DNA from 3 places in the Luteibacter rhizovicinus DSM 16549 genome. Region 3 is predicted to be linked to each of the others. Evidence: predicted binding sites of a transcription regulator. Region 3 holds the regulator's gene; each other region holds the start of a gene.
The links. The regulator FliA, encoded in region 3, starts transcription of late flagellar genes. The targets are predictions, from matches to a motif close to TAAAGTTTNNCNNNCNNNGGCCGATAA.

Region 1: a site for FliA is predicted at 1,896-1,922, ahead of BJI69_RS20550 (GGDEF domain-containing protein). Genes of this name have one in related genera too.
Region 2: a site for FliA is predicted at 3,341-3,367, ahead of BJI69_RS13010 (HD-GYP domain-containing protein). Genes of this name have one in related genera too.

The regions. Positions count from the first base shown of each region.
Region 1 covers NZ_CP017480.1:4,491,931-4,496,840, forward strand. Annotated here, with positions in the region: gene BJI69_RS20540 (CorA family divalent cation transporter) at 1-878, shown strand, start outside; gene BJI69_RS20545 (oxygenase MpaB family protein) at 883-1,812, shown strand; gene BJI69_RS20550 (GGDEF domain-containing protein) at 2,067-3,140, shown strand; gene BJI69_RS20555 (alpha-ketoglutarate-dependent dioxygenase AlkB family protein) at 3,161-3,721, opposite strand; gene sodC (superoxide dismutase family protein) at 3,765-4,307, opposite strand; gene BJI69_RS20565 (pseudouridine synthase) at 4,487-4,910, opposite strand, start outside.
Region 2 covers NZ_CP017480.1:2,858,810-2,863,719, forward strand. Annotated here, with positions in the region: gene BJI69_RS12990 (alkaline phosphatase family protein) at 1-271, opposite strand, end outside; gene BJI69_RS12995 (hypothetical protein) at 328-771, shown strand; gene hutU (urocanate hydratase) at 873-2,546, shown strand; gene msrA (peptide-methionine (S)-S-oxide reductase MsrA) at 2,595-3,269, opposite strand; gene BJI69_RS13010 (HD-GYP domain-containing protein) at 3,450-4,682, shown strand; gene BJI69_RS13015 (putative bifunctional diguanylate cyclase/phosphodiesterase) at 4,679-4,910, shown strand, end outside.
Region 3 covers NZ_CP017480.1:406,397-411,306, forward strand. Annotated here, with positions in the region: gene BJI69_RS01900 (chemotaxis protein CheA) at 1-423, opposite strand, end outside; gene BJI69_RS01905 (protein phosphatase CheZ) at 431-1,075, opposite strand; gene cheY (chemotaxis response regulator CheY) at 1,086-1,487, opposite strand; gene BJI69_RS01915 (RNA polymerase sigma factor FliA) at 1,541-2,272, opposite strand; gene BJI69_RS01920 (MinD/ParA family protein) at 2,269-3,144, opposite strand; gene flhF (flagellar biosynthesis GTPase FlhF) at 3,207-4,559, opposite strand; gene flhA (flagellar biosynthesis protein FlhA) at 4,577-4,910, opposite strand, start outside.

The DNA.
Region 1 (4,910 bases), 680 kb from region 3:
TCGACCTGTTCGACCCCAACGAAGACGAACGCCGTTGCGCCGCCGAGATCACCGGCCTGCGCGTGCCCGAGCGAAGCGACATCGTGAACCTGGCGCTGTCCAGCCGTATTCGTACGGACGACGACGCCATGTACCTCTCCATCCCCTATTTCGCCGATACCGACAACGGCCACTATCCCGGCCCGGTCGGCATCGTCGTGACCAACCACGTGCTCATGACGCTGCGCTTCGCCGAGTCGCCCGCGTTCAAGCTGGCCAGCGACAGCTGCCACGAGCATCGCTGGGAATCCAGCGCCGACGTGCTCGCGACCCTGATCGAAGCCATCGTGAACCTCTCCGCGCAGCGCATGGAAGATGTCTCGGCCGAGCTGAAGAAGCTCTCCGACCGCGTATTCACCCCGGAGCGGCTCGGCACCCCGCTGCTGCGCGACATCATGCTGGAGATCGGCCGGCTCGAAGGCCTGCAGGCACGCAACCGCTCGTCCATGCTGGGCGTGCAGCGCATCGTCTCCTTCGTACGCGCCAAGAAACCGGAGTGGATGTCCGACAACGTGGAAGTGCGCCTGCGCGTGGTCGACCATGACCTGCGCACGCTGGACGAGTTCGACGACCAGCTCACCAACAAGCTGCAGTTCCTGCTCGATGCCACGCTCGGTTTCATCAGTACCGACCAGAACCACGTGATGAAGGTGCTGACGGTCGCCTCGGTCGCGACCATTCCACCGATCATCCTGGCCGGCATCTGGGGCATGAACTTCAAGGACATGCCCGAGCTCAACATGCCCTACGGCTATCCCATCGCGCTGGGCGTGATCATCCTCAGCACGCTCCTGCCGGTGTGGTTCTTCAAGTGGCGAGGCTGGTGGTCGGGAGACTGAGCCGATGACGGCCTTCGCGCGGCTGCTCCGTCCTGCCTCTGCGCCGATCCGGCGCTGGGTGCTCACGGCGTTTCCGCGGCCGCCCTCCGGCGGCATCGATTACGAACACCCAGCCGGCGACCCGGGCCTGTTCGGCCCCTCCAGCGTGACCTGGCGCATGCATTCGGATTTCTGCGGCATGCTCGCCGGGGGCCTCTGTGCGCTCTACCTGCAACTGCTGCATCCGCGCGCCCTGGCCGGCGTGTGGGATCACTCCAATTTCCGCGAGGATCTGGTCGGCCGCCTGCGCCGGACCACGGCCTTTGTCGGCGCGACCACCTATGCCCCGACCCACGACGCCCAGGCGATGATCGAGCGCGTCCGCACGATCCATGGCCACGTGCGTGGACTGGACGAGGCGGGCCTTCCCTACGCCGCTGACGATCCGGACCTGCTCACCTGGGTGCACGTCAGCGAGATGTCGAGCTTCCTCGCCGGCTACCGGTCCTACGGGCCCATGACCGTGTCCGCCCCGGTGGCCGACGCCTATCTCGACGAGACACGGCGCGTGGCCGAAGCCCTGGGCGCACGCGATGTCCCCCGTTCGGTCGCCGAGATGGATGCGTATATCGCGCGCGTCCTGCCGTCGCTGGTGTTCGGCGAGCGATCGCGGGTCGTGCTCGAGGTGCTCGGCCGACTGGATCTGCCGGTACCGATGGCCGGGCTTTCGCGCGACCTCTTCCTGCACGCGGGAGCAGCACTGCTGCCCGACTGGGCCGCGTCGTTGTTGCAGAGGAGCGACGCCGACCTGCGCAAGGCGAAGCTGGCCCGTGGCACCCTGCGCGGCATGGCCCCGCTTTTCCGCGTGGCGCTGACCGAGGGGGTGGCCTCACGCTCCTGCCGCCGGGTGGGAGTCGACCCGGGGCTGCTCTCGCACTGGCCGCTTCAGGCCTGACGCCATACCTGACTCCATCACATTCGTGAAGACGGAAAAGCGGAACCCGTTCTCACTTTCCTTAGTTCTTGCCGAATATGCTCTAAAGTTATCGGCTGCGGTGCCGCTAACACCTTCGAGGTAACGCGGTGGGAAACCACCGTAGTGACACCAACAAGGGACGCGCATCACGCGTGTCCGACTCGGGGGAGGATGGGGTCGGTGCCAGCCAGTTGCTCATATAGCGGACGCCAGGTCGCCGGGGACATGCGCTCATGAGGTCTCCATGGCATTCGCTTGCCGGTGGCCCGCCGGAGTCGCGCCTGCTCGCCTCCGTGGCCGAGTTCACCCACCACCGCGACATCGATGCGCTCGACCACAGCCTGGTCCTGTCGCTGGCCGAATTGATCTCGGTCAGCAGCGTGACCCTGTGCAAGCGCGGCGAAAGCCTGCAGCTGCCGGTGGATTCGATCGTGGTCTGCTCGCGCAATGCCGCCGGCGCCTTCGTCGTCGAAGCCCTGGACCCTTCCCGTGACGGCGACCCGATCGACACGATCGTCTGCGCCATGGAAACCCTCGAAGCGATCAGCGATGTCACCGAGGACGGCACCTGCCGCCTGGTCATCCCGATCCAGCGCGACCATGCCGCCATCGGCGCCCTGATGCTGGAGTCGGAAGACTCGCTCGACGGCGTGCGCAACATGGTCGAAGGCTACGCCCGCATCTACGGCAACTACATCGCCCTGCTCAACGAGAGCGAGCGCGACAAGCTCACCGGCCTGTACAACCGGCGCAGTTTCGAGCAACGCCTGCAACGCCTGCTCAAGCTGCAGCGCCAGCGTGCCCGCGCCGCGGCCAAGGGCGAAGACGAGCGCCGCCTGCCCTTCGAGGCCGACGTCTCGCAGATCTGGCTGGCCATCCTCGACATCGACCACTTCAAGCGCATCAACGACACCTACGGCCATGTGTACGGCGACGAGGTCATCCTGATGCTCGCCCAGCAGATGCGGCACAGCTTCCGCCAGAGCGACGTGCTGTTCCGTTTCGGCGGCGAAGAATTCGTCATGCTCATCGCCGCGCAGGACGAACGCGTCGCGCACATGGCGCTCGATCGCTTCCGCCACTTCGTCGCCGAGCATGCGTTCCCGCAGGTCGGCCACGTCACGGTCAGCATCGGCTATGCCCGCATCACCGAGAACGACTACCCCGAGATCGTGCTCGACCGTGCGGACAAGGCGCTGTACTTCGCCAAGGAAAACGGGCGGAACAGCGTGCACGGCTACGAGGCCCTGACCGAGCGCGGCGAACTGGGCGCCGCCGTAGCCCTCGGAAGCATCGACCTGTTCTAGTGCTCCTTGTGGGAGCCGATTCATCGGCGAATGGGTGCTTGCGACCCCTTCACCCGAAACGCCAGGCTGATCCTCGGTCCCACCTCGCCGCGCGCCTTGGGGATCCCATGATCCCAATGAAACTGCGTTGCGTAGCTCATCGCCAGCAGGCTGCCCGACTCCAGTTTCACGTCGAACTTCCGCTTGGGCGACTCGCGCTCGCGCAAGGTCATCGTCCGCGTGGCACCCAGCGAGAGCAGCGTGATCGGCGCGCCCTCGGCCAGTTCCTCGATGTGATCGTTATGCGGTGCGACGCTGTCGCGTCCATCGCGATAGAGGTTCAGGCCCACCGAGGTAAATGGGGTGCCCGTCGCCGCGACAACCTCGCGGCCCGCATCGCGCAGCACCGGCGGCAAGGCGGGATCGTCCAGTGCGTAATGCTGCACCAGCCGGGGCACATCCACGTCGCGGCCATACATCTCGCGTCGTTTCGCCTGCCATGGAACCTCGGCCAGCAAGGTAGCGAACCACGCCTCCGCCAGTGACGGGGAAATCACACCCGGCTCATACGCGAACCGCCCGTGGTCGTCATCGACGATCACGAGCGGTTCGGGAGCGAAAAGACCGCCTTGCGACATTCGACCCTTACTTGATCACGCCGCAAGCGATGCGCGCACCGCCGCCGCCGAGCGGAGCCGGCTCGTCGGCGTAGTTGTCGCCACCGGCGTGGATCATCAGCGAATGGCCCTTCAGCGTGGCCAGGGTCTTCAGGTGGGGTGCGGTGACGGCGGTGGTGTCCGTGCCATCGGCGCCCACGGTGATGCGCGGCAGATCGCCTTCGTGGCCCATCGCGTCCGGACCTTCGTGCTTGCCGGTCTTCATCGGGTCGTAGTGACCGCCAGCCGCGAGGGCCGCACCCTTCTTGCCATCCTTCTCGCCCGGATCGCAGCTGGCCTTCTCATGCAGGTGGAAGCCATGCTCGCCCGGCGGCAGACCCTTGAGGTTCGGGGTAAAGACCAGGCCGCCCGCGGACTGCGTCACGGTGACGGTGCCGACCGAGGCGCCCGCGCCATCGGCGGTGACGACCGTCATCGGGACGACGACGCTCTTGTCGACCACGTCGGCCGCGTGGGTCACGGAACCGGCGAAGAGGCTGGCGACGGCAACGGCAATAGCGATCTTGGTCATGGGGTGCTCCTTGGGGTCATGAGGACTCCCGGATACTGCACCCTGCGTGGACAGGGCGTCCACAGGCTGCCGATCCATGCTTTGGTAGGAGCCGATTCATCGGCGATCCCGCGGCAGCGGGCCGGGGTGAGGCTAGCACCCGATCGCCGATGAATCGGCTCCTACCACAGCTGGCGGCCTCAAGAGCCAGCGAAAATCCTGGCGGTGTCTTCCGCAGTTAGCTGACGCCACTCACCGGAAGCCAGGCCGTCGAGGGTCAAGCCACCCAGGGCGACGCGCTCAAGGGTTTCCACGTGGTTGCCGATGGCGGCGAACATGCGGCGGACCTGGTGGTAGCGACCTTCGGTGAGCGCCAGACGAATGTGGCGGGGACCGAGTACCTCGAGCGTGGCCGGTTCGAGCGGGTCGGTTTCACCGTCGAGCATGAGGGTGCCAGCGGCGAACGTGGCGGCTTCGTCGCCGCGCAGGTCCTCGGCAAGCGTGGCTTCGTACACCTTGGCCACGGAGGACTTCGGTGAAATGATCCGGTGCAGCAAGGGGCCGTCGTCGGTGAACAGCAACAGGCCCGAGGTCTCGCGGTCGAGACGACCCACCGTCGACAGG
Region 2 (4,910 bases), 2.3 Mb from region 3:
GTCCGGTCACCAGCGTGTAGTGGTTGGGAAACGTGAGCGAGGGGAACGAAGGCAGCATGTACTTGGCGCGTGCGCCGTCGGCCGCGAGCGCGACCAGGTTCGGCGTCAGGCCACGGTCCAGGTAATCCGGACGGAAGGCATCGATCGAGACCAGCAGCACGGGGGTGAGGGGCGAAGCGGCAGGCGTGGCGGGGCGCGTGGCGCATCCGGCCAGGGCCACTGCGAAAAGCGCGATGAAGACGCGTTGCAGCGTGGACGACGTGGCGTTCATGAGGGTCGACGTAGGCTCTATATATCCAGGCAATCCGCCCATGATGGACGAGTCCCATGACCAATTCATCTCACAAGATTTTGCTGTTCGTTCTTGCGACCGCCATGCCGCTGACGGCTTCGGCGCAAACCCAGCCGCAGCCCGCGCGAGCGGCGGCTCCCGCCCCCCGTCCAGCCCCGCCTCCGGCGGTCGCGCGGCCCGTCGTCGCGACGCCGTCGCACACCCAGCAGTTCCAGCAGCAGGTGAATCGCCAGCAGCTGATCAACCAGCAGAACCAGAACGCCGTGCAGCAACAGTTGCGCCAGAACAACATGAGCCAACAACGCAGCACAGCGACGGATCCGGCCCTGCGTACCCAGCTGGACAACGCCGATCGCGCCCAGCAGCAGACCTACCAGGCCCAGCAGGACGCGAACGCAAGGCGTGACCAGACGGTGCCCCGGGTGCGCGGCACGACCCAGCGGGGCGCGCCGGCCAGCTCGGGCTCCGCAGGACGCTAATCCGCAGGGCACTAACGCGTTGTTTGCTGCGACGCGGCTGGCGAGGTGCCGCGGAGGAAGCCCATAATCGGCGATTCCCCTGGATCGACGGAGCCTCCCCGATGACGGCCTTTACGCGCATCGACACGACCCGCACCGTCCGCGCACCGCGCGGCACCGAACTCACCTGCCGCAGCTGGCTGACGGAAGCGCCGTTCCGCATGCTGCAGAACAACCTGGATCCCGAGGTGGCCGAAAACCCGGCCGAACTCGTGGTCTATGGCGGGATCGGTCGCGCCGCGCGCAACTGGGAATGCTTCGATGCCATTCTCGAGGCGTTGCGCGAACTGCGCGATGACCAAACGCTGCTCATCCAGTCCGGCAAGCCGGTCGGCGTCTTTCCGTCGCACCCGGATGCGCCGCGCGTCCTCCTGGCCAATTCCAACCTCGTGCCGGCCTGGGCGAACTGGGAGCATTTCAACGAGCTCGATCGCAAGGGCCTGATGATGTACGGCCAGATGACGGCCGGTTCCTGGATTTACATCGGCTCGCAGGGCATCGTCCAGGGCACCTACGAAACCTTCGTCGAGATGGGTCGCCAGCACTACGGCGGCAGCCTCGCCGGTCGCTGGATCCTCACCGCCGGCCTCGGCGGCATGGGCGGCGCGCAGCCGCTGGCCGCGAGCCTGGCTGGCGCGTCGTCGCTGACCATCGAGTGCCAGCAGAGCCGCATCGATTTCCGCCTGAAGACCCGCTACGTGGACGAGCAGGCGACCGATCTGGACGACGCGCTGGCGCGCCTGGACCGTTACGCGAAAGAAGGCCGTGCCGTCTCCGTCGCCCTGCTGGGCAACGCGGCCGACGTGCTGCCGGAGCTGGTGCGTCGCGGCGTCCGCCCGGACGCCGTCACCGACCAGACCAGCGCGCACGATCCGGTCAACGGCTACCTGCCTTCCGGCTGGACGGTGGACGAGTGGTTCGAACGTCGCAAGTCCGATCCGGCCGGCACCTCGCACGCGGCCAAGCAATCCATGCGCAAGCACGTCGAGGCGATGCTGGCCTTCCACGCCATGGGCGTGCCGACCTTCGACTACGGCAACAACATCCGTCAGATGGCCAAGGACGAGGGACTTGCCGAGGCCTTCGCCTTCCCGGGCTTCGTGCCGGCGTTCGTCCGCCCGCTGTTCTGCCGCGGCGTCGGTCCGTTCCGCTGGGTCGCGCTGTCCGGCGATCCGGAAGACATCTACAAGACCGACGCCAAGGTGAAGGAGCTGATCCCCGACGATCCGCACCTGCACCGCTGGCTCGATATGGCGCGCGAGCGCATCGCCTTCCAGGGGCTACCGGCACGTATCTGCTGGGTCGGCCTCGGCCAGCGCCATCGTCTGGCCCTGGCCTTCAACGAAATGGTCCGCAACGGCGAGCTCAAGGCGCCGATCGTGATCGGCCGGGATCACCTCGATTCCGGCTCGGTGGCCAGCCCCAACCGCGAAACCGAGTCCATGCGCGACGGCAGCGACGCCGTCAGCGACTGGCCGCTGCTCAACGCCATGCTCAACGTGGCTGGCGGCGCGACCTGGGTCAGCCTGCATCACGGTGGCGGCGTTGGCATGGGTTACAGCCAGCACAGCGGCGTGGTGATCGTCGCCGACGGCAGCGAAGCAGCCGACAAGCGGCTGGCGCGCGTGCTGTGGAACGACCCCGGCACCGGCGTCATGCGCCACGCGGATGCGGGCTACGAGGAGGCGATCGCCTGCGCGAAGGAGCAGGGGCTGAACCTGCCGATGGTGGGGTAAGGCATCGGCTCCTTGTGGGAGCCGATTCATCGGCGATGGGCGCTAGCCTCAGCGCCCGTTCGCCCAAGTCGCGACATACCGCTCCGGATAAATCCGCTCCAGCGCCAGCACCTTCGGCCGGTCATTGATCGCGATGTACATCGCGTCCGGATTCAGCCGCATGTAGTCCTGGTGCTCGTTCTCCGCCAGGTAAAACCCCTTCAGCGGGGTCACCTGGGTGACGATCGGCGCCGAAAACGCGTGAGCCGCGGTCAGCTGGGCGACGTACGCGTCGGCCACCTTCTTCTGCTCGGGCGTGGCGTAAAACACCGCGGACCGGTACTGCGTACCCGAGTCCGGACCCTGGCGGTTCAGCAGGGTCGGATCCTGGGCGACCGAGAAGAACACCTGGAGCAGCTGGCCATAGGTGACCTGGCCCGGGTCGTACACCACGCGGACCGACTCGGCGTGACCGGTGTCGCCATCGCTCACGTCGTCGTAGTTCGCGTGGGCGGCGTCGCCGCCGGCGTACCCGTTGCGGACGCTTTTCACACCTTTCACGTGCTGGAACACACCTTCGACGCCCCAGAAGCAGCCGCCGGCGAATACGGCCGTGGCCTCACCCGGGGCGGTAGCGGCATCGACCGTGGGGGCGGGCAGACGAACGCCCTCGTCGCGGGCGGAGGCGGCGGAGCAGGCTGTGAGGGCGATCAGGAGCGGGGCGAGCAGGGAGCGGCGGTTCATGCGGATCTCCGAAGGAGGGGGCCTGCTGAATGAGACCGGGGGAATCGCAGGAATCTGACAAGCATCCCCGCTACAGTTACCGGGGCCCCGGCCGATATAGGACGGACGACCGTGGGTTGGCTGACTTGGCGCGGATTCGGCAAAATGGCGCGCTTTGTTTAGCAAGGGAGGCGGGGAAACGTGGCGTACGACCTGGTAGAGAGACGCGTATTCGTGACCGATCTGGAGATCGGCATGTACGTGAGCCGTCTCGATTGTGATTGGTCGGACACGCCCTTTCCGTTGCAGGGGGTGCCGATCGCCTCTCGAGAAGACATCGAGGCGCTGCGGCGCTTCTGCAAGTACGTCTTCGTCGACCTGCACCGCCGCGTCACGCCAGCGCACGTCTCCGCCGCCGTCCCGGTGCGCGCCGCGACACCGCGCCCCGCCCTGAATACCCGACTGGTCACCCGGCACAGCTACACCGACACCGCCTCCTTCGACGACGAGATGCCGCGCGCACGGGAGGCTTTCGACACGGTGGCGAGCTTCGCCGAGCGTATCGTCGAAGACCTCCAGGCTGGTCGGGCCATCGACCAGGGCGCCGTCGAGAATGCCGTGCGTCCCATGGTCGAGAGCGTGCTGCGCAGCGGCGACGCCTTCTTCTGGATGCAGAGCCTGCGCAAGCGCGACAGCTACACCTACCAGCATGCCGTCGGCTGCAGCACCCTGGCGGCCGCCTTCGGCCGGCACATGGGCTTCACCGGTGACGCCATCGTCAGTCTCGCCGCCGGTGGCCTGCTGATGGACGTGGGCAAGTCGCAGCTGCCCGAGGAGATGCTCGAGCGAGGCGGACCGCTCAACGACGCCGAATGGGAACTCGCGCGCCAGCATGTCAACGAGGGCGTGGCCATCCTCGACCACTCGGGTGTCGTCGACATGGAAGTCCGCGACATGGTGCTCACCCATCACGAGCGCTATGACGGCAGTGGCTACCCGCATGGCCTAGCCGGCACGGCCATTCCGCTGGCCGGACGCATGGCGGCGATCATCGACACTTACCACGCGATGTCGACGCCGCGGCCTTACCGTCCGGCGGTGTCGCAGCATCTCGCGATCCGGCAAATCTATTCCGGTCGCGACCGTGAATTCCAGGGTGAGCTGGTGGAGCAGTTCCAGGCCTGCCTGGGTGTGTATCCTACCGGCTCGCTGGTGGAGCTCAACACCGGCGAAGTGGCCATCGTCATGGTGCAGAACCAGGCACGTCGCCTGCAACCGCGCGTGGCGATCCTTACCCGAACCGACAAGAACCACCTCGACGAGTTCATGATTGTCGACCTCATGCGCCAGACCGACGGCGTACGTCGCGAGATACTTCGCACACTAGCCGCCGGCAGTTACGGCATCGAACCCAGGGAGTATTTCCTGTCATGACCAGCGAGCGGTCACACATCCTGCCCGCCGTCCAGGCCATCCTCGACCGCACGGCCAACGCCGAAGGCATGTGCGGCATCCTGGTCATTCGCCTGCAGGGCATCCGAGAGGCGCAGCTCCGCTTCGGTTTCGAGTTCGGCAGCCAGATCATGCTCGCGGCCCGCGAACGGATCGTCGAGGCCGTGCGCCATGTCGACAAGATCTTCGTCGCCGGCGACGACACCTTCG
Region 3 (4,910 bases):
CATCACCGGCGACAGCGCCACCGGCGGTGCGGAGCCGGCACGACCCGGAATCAGCAGGCGGTCGAGCACGGAGCGAGGCGCGGGCTCGGCGGGAACGCCCGCGTCGGCCGCACGCATCATGTCGTTGAGGAGGTCCAGCGACTCGAGCAGCGCATCCATGAAGCCGGGGTTCAACACCACCGCGCCGTTACGGGCCTCGTTGAGGAGGTCCTCGGCGCGGTGGCACAGCTCCACCATGGCGTTGAGGCCCAGAAAGCCCGCACCGCCCTTCACGGTATGGAACGCGCGGAAGACCGCGTTCAGCAGCTCGGCGTCCCCCGGCGAGGCTTCGAGATCCACGAGCTGTTCGCCCAGGCTCTCGAGCAGTTCGCGTGCTTCGATCAGGAAGACATTGAGCAGCTCGTTGTCCAGCTCCACGCTCATACGGCGCTCAGAACCCGAATTCGCTGAGCAGTCGATCCACTTCGTCCTGGCTGACCTTGTCCGGGGCCGGTGCGTGTGCGCCACCGGCCAGCGAACCAGTGAGACGCACCAGTTCGACCAGCGACGACTCCACCTTGGCCATGAACGATTCGACCTGCGCGACGCGCTGGCCGGACAGATCCTGCCAGGACTGGGCCTCGACCATCTCGCCCAGGCCGATGTCGCAGCTCTGCGCGAAATCGCCGACGCGCACGGCCAGGGCCGTCGCATTCGGTGCGAAGGCCGGATCGGCGTGATCGAGCACCAGCACTTCGTCGGCCTGCTTGGCCAGCGCCTGCGCCTGAGGACGCAGCCTGTCGCTGAAATCGAGGGTGCGGTGAGCCGCCTGTGAGCTCATCTCGAGCACGTCGCGCAGGTGTTTGCGCGCATCGCTCATGTTGCCCGGCACGCCATCGCTGGAGATATCGGAGGCCAGACGGCGGACCGACTCGTGCAGATCGCGCGCAAGATGGCCCAGGGCCAGGAACAGGTGCTGTTCACGGCTGCGCAGGAGGCGATCGAGCGCCTGTTCGAAGGCGACGCTGTCATCGGCGTCGAGCAACTCGCGCAGCTCGGGAACGACCTCGTGGCCGGGGTTAAGCATGGTATTCATCGTCATTCCCTTAGCCCGCAGCCGCGGCGAGTCGTTCGAAGATCTTGTCGAGCTTTTCCTTCAGCGTGACCGCCGTGAACGGCTTGACCACGTAGCCGTTCACGCCGCTCTGCGCGGCGGCGATGATCTGGTCGCGATTGTTCTCGGCCGTGACCATCAGCACCGGCATCGACTTCAGCGCGGCGTCCGCGCGGATCGCGCGAAGCAGGTCGATGCCCGTCATGTTGGGCATGTTCCAGTCGGTCACCACCAGGTCGAAAGGCTGGGCACGCAACATCGTGAGCGCCGCGTTGCCGTCTTCAGCCTCCTGGATGAGGGTGTTCGTAAATCCCAGCTCGACCAGGAGATTCCTGACGATGCGTCGCATGGTGGAGAAATCGTCCACCACGAGGATTTTCATGTTCTTGTCCAAAACTCGTCTCCGCCTGACTGCGCGTTCTTACCGGCGACGGCACCGTAATGCCGTCAATGCTTGTCTTTCCAACCCGTCATGCGTGCGCGGAGGCGAATCAGGGCCTGGCCATGGATCTGGCACACCCGCGATTCACTCACACCCAGCACCGCACCGATTTCCTTCAGATTGAGCTCTTCATCGTAGTACAGCGACATCACCAGCTTCTCGCGTTCGGGCAGGCCGTCGATGGATTGGGCCAGCGCATCGCGCAAGCCGTCCTGTTCGAAGATCCCTTCCGGCCCCGCGGCATCCGGGTCCGCGACATCGATCGCCGCGCCTTCGTCGCCTTCGGGCGCCGTAAGACTGAGCAACCGCGCGCTCGCCGCGTCGGCCAGGATCTGGTTGTACTCCATGGCGTCGATGCCCAGCCGCTTCATCACCTCGGCGTCTTCGGCATCACCACCTGTCTCGTTCTCGATCTGCCTCGTTACTTCAGCCACCTCGCGCAACTTCCGGTGCACGGAGCGGGGGGTCCAGTCCGTCTTGCGCAGTTCGTCCAGCATCGCGCCCCGTATGCGGATACCCGCATAGGTCTCGAAACTGGCCGCGCGAGTCGGCGAGTAATTTCTTGCGGCCTCCAGCAGTCCGATCATCCCGGCCTGCATGAGGTCGTTTGCATCCACGCTTGGCGGCAGCCGGCCCATCAGGTGATAGGCGATCCGGCGCACCAGCGGCGCGTGGGTTCGTACCAATTGATCCGCCGGGATTCGCGTGACTTCAAGGTATTCCGTCGCAACGCTCACAGTGGCAACCCTCCTCCCAGGTGGGACCGCTCGGCGAAAAAGCCGATGCGACCCTGAGCACGGGGTTCGGGTTCACCCCATGTATCGACCGACCTGGCCAGATTCTTGAATCCAACTGCAGATCGGCTGCTCGGCCAGACATCGACCACCGCCGACTGGCGGCGAATCGCCTGGCGCAGGTACTCGTCGTGCGGGACCATCCCCATGAAATCCAAGGAAACATCCAGGAATCGGTTGGTCACCCGGGACAGTTTCTCGAACAGCTGGCGACCTTCCTGGGCATGGCGGACCATGTTGGCCACGATGCGGAAGCGGTTCACGCCGAACTCCCGGCTCATGACCTTGATCAGGGCGTAGGCATCGGTCAGCGAGGCCGGCTCGTCGCAGACCACCACCACGACTTCGTCGGAAGCCGCGGCGAACATGGAGACGCTGTCCGAAATGCCGGCGGCGGTGTCGACGATCAGGTATTCGGGGGCGATCGGGTATTCGTCGAACGCGCGGATGACGGCGGCATGCTCGATATTCGGCAACTGCGCCATGCGGCGCGCGCCGGAGGTGGCCGGAATCACCTTCAGGCCATGCGGCGCCTGGAGGATCAGATCCTCGATGCGGCACTCGCCCTCGAGCATGTGCCCGAGGTGACGGGTCGGCTGCAGCCCGAGCAGCACGTCGATATTGGCCATGGCCAGATCGGCATCGAGCAGGACGACGTCGCGTCCGCCCATGGCCAGGGCCATACCGAGGTTGACCGCCACGGTGGTCTTGCCGACGCCGCCCTTGCCGCCCGCGATCGCGATGCTGCGGGTAGGGCGACGGTCGTCAAGCCAGTTGAGGCCGGCGGCCTGGGTGCTATCGACGTGTGTGGTCATGAAGGAATTCACTGCCGTGAAAGAGTGTGCGGTGGCGGTAGTCACGTTATGCGGTTTCCCGATCAGGCGAGCGCGGGCGCCGCGGTGCCGAAACGATCGGCAAGTACGGCGTCGTCGGGCTCCTCGTTGCGCTGCTTGAGCAGTTGGGCTGCGAGGCAGACCAGCTTGCGCGCATCGGCGGAGGCGATGTCTTCGGGCACACGCTGCCCGTCGGTGGTGTAGTCCAGCGGCATGGCGTGGCGAATGAGTGCCGACAGGGCGCCGCCGATCAGCGGCGCCTCGTCGAGCTTGGTAAGGATGGCGGTCTGCGGTGACAGCGGCGCGTACGAGCGGATCGCGTTGTCGATCGCCTGGGCCTGCGCATTGGCGGCGAGCACCAGGCAGACGCGCAGGTTCGAGGTCGCGCGCAGCGTGTCGAACTGCTGCTGCAGCTTGGGATCGTTGCCGGCCATGCCGGCGGTGTCGACCAGCACGGTGTGCTTGCTGCGCAGCTGGAGAAGCACGTTGCGCAGGCTGTCCGCATCGTGGGCGTTGTACACGCGCACGCCGAGGAGGCGACCGTAATGCTCGAGCTGCGCGCCGGCACCGATACGGTACTGGTCGGCGCTGATGAGGGCGACGTTGGAAGCGCCGTGGCGAAGGACGGCACGGGCGGCGAGCTTGGCGATGGTCGTCGTCTTGCCGACGCCGGTGGTACCGACCAGCGCGGTGACGCCGCCGCCGACCGTGTCGAAATTGCGCCCGCTGGTGCGGATGTTGCGCGAGAGGATGCCCAGCGGCAGGTAACGCGCCTGTTCGGAGGTCATGCCGGCCGGCAGTTCGGCGCACAGCGCGCGAGCCACGTCGCCGTCGATGCCCAGGCGGGTCATTTCGCGAAGCACGCGAGCGCGCAGCGGCTGATCGCGATCCATCTGGTTCCAGGCCAGCGTGGAAAGCTGGACTTCCAGCATTTCACGCAGGCTGTTGATCTCGGCACGCACGCCGTTCACGGCGGCGTCGCTGTTCGGGTTGACCGTGGCGGCACGGACCACGTCGGCCACGCTGGACGCGAGGGCGGCGCTGGACTGGCGCTGCGGTGCATTCGGATTGACCGCTGCGCCCTTGGCGGCACGTTCGACGGCAGCAGCCGTGGCGGCACGTGCCTGATCGATGCGTGCGGCGCGGTCGCTGTCGCGCGTGGCGCGGATCGGCGCCAGCGCGGCAGCATGCTTCGCAGCGGTCTCTTCGGCGGTCGGCGGTTCGAAGGCGAAACCCGCCTCGCGAACCAGCGCTTCGTCGTAGTCGAGCGCGGCGATGATTTCGATACCGTCGTCCATCCGACGCGTGGACAGGATCACGGCGTCCGGACCCTGCTCATCGCGAACCTGGCGCATGGCCTGGCGCATGTCGGCGGCAACGAATCGTTTGATTTTCATGCGTTAGCTCCTCTGTCCTATCGTCCGAGGGCCGTCACCAGCTTGACGCGGCGGTTGTCCGGGACCTCGTTATAGGCGAGTACATGCAGGTTTTGGGCCACATGCCGAGTGAAGCGTGAAAGCCAGGGACGAAGTGCCGGCGAGACCAGCAGGACGGCCGGTTCGCCGGCCGCTTCCTGACGTCGCGCGGCCTCCGCCACGTTCTGCTGGAGACGATCGGCCAGACCCGGCTCGATCGCCGCACCGGCGGGACCACCACCCTGTAGGGACTGCAGAAGAATCTGCTCCAGTTCCGGCGCCAAAGTAATGACGGGGACCTCAGTTCCGAGCCCGGCGATCTCCTGCACGATC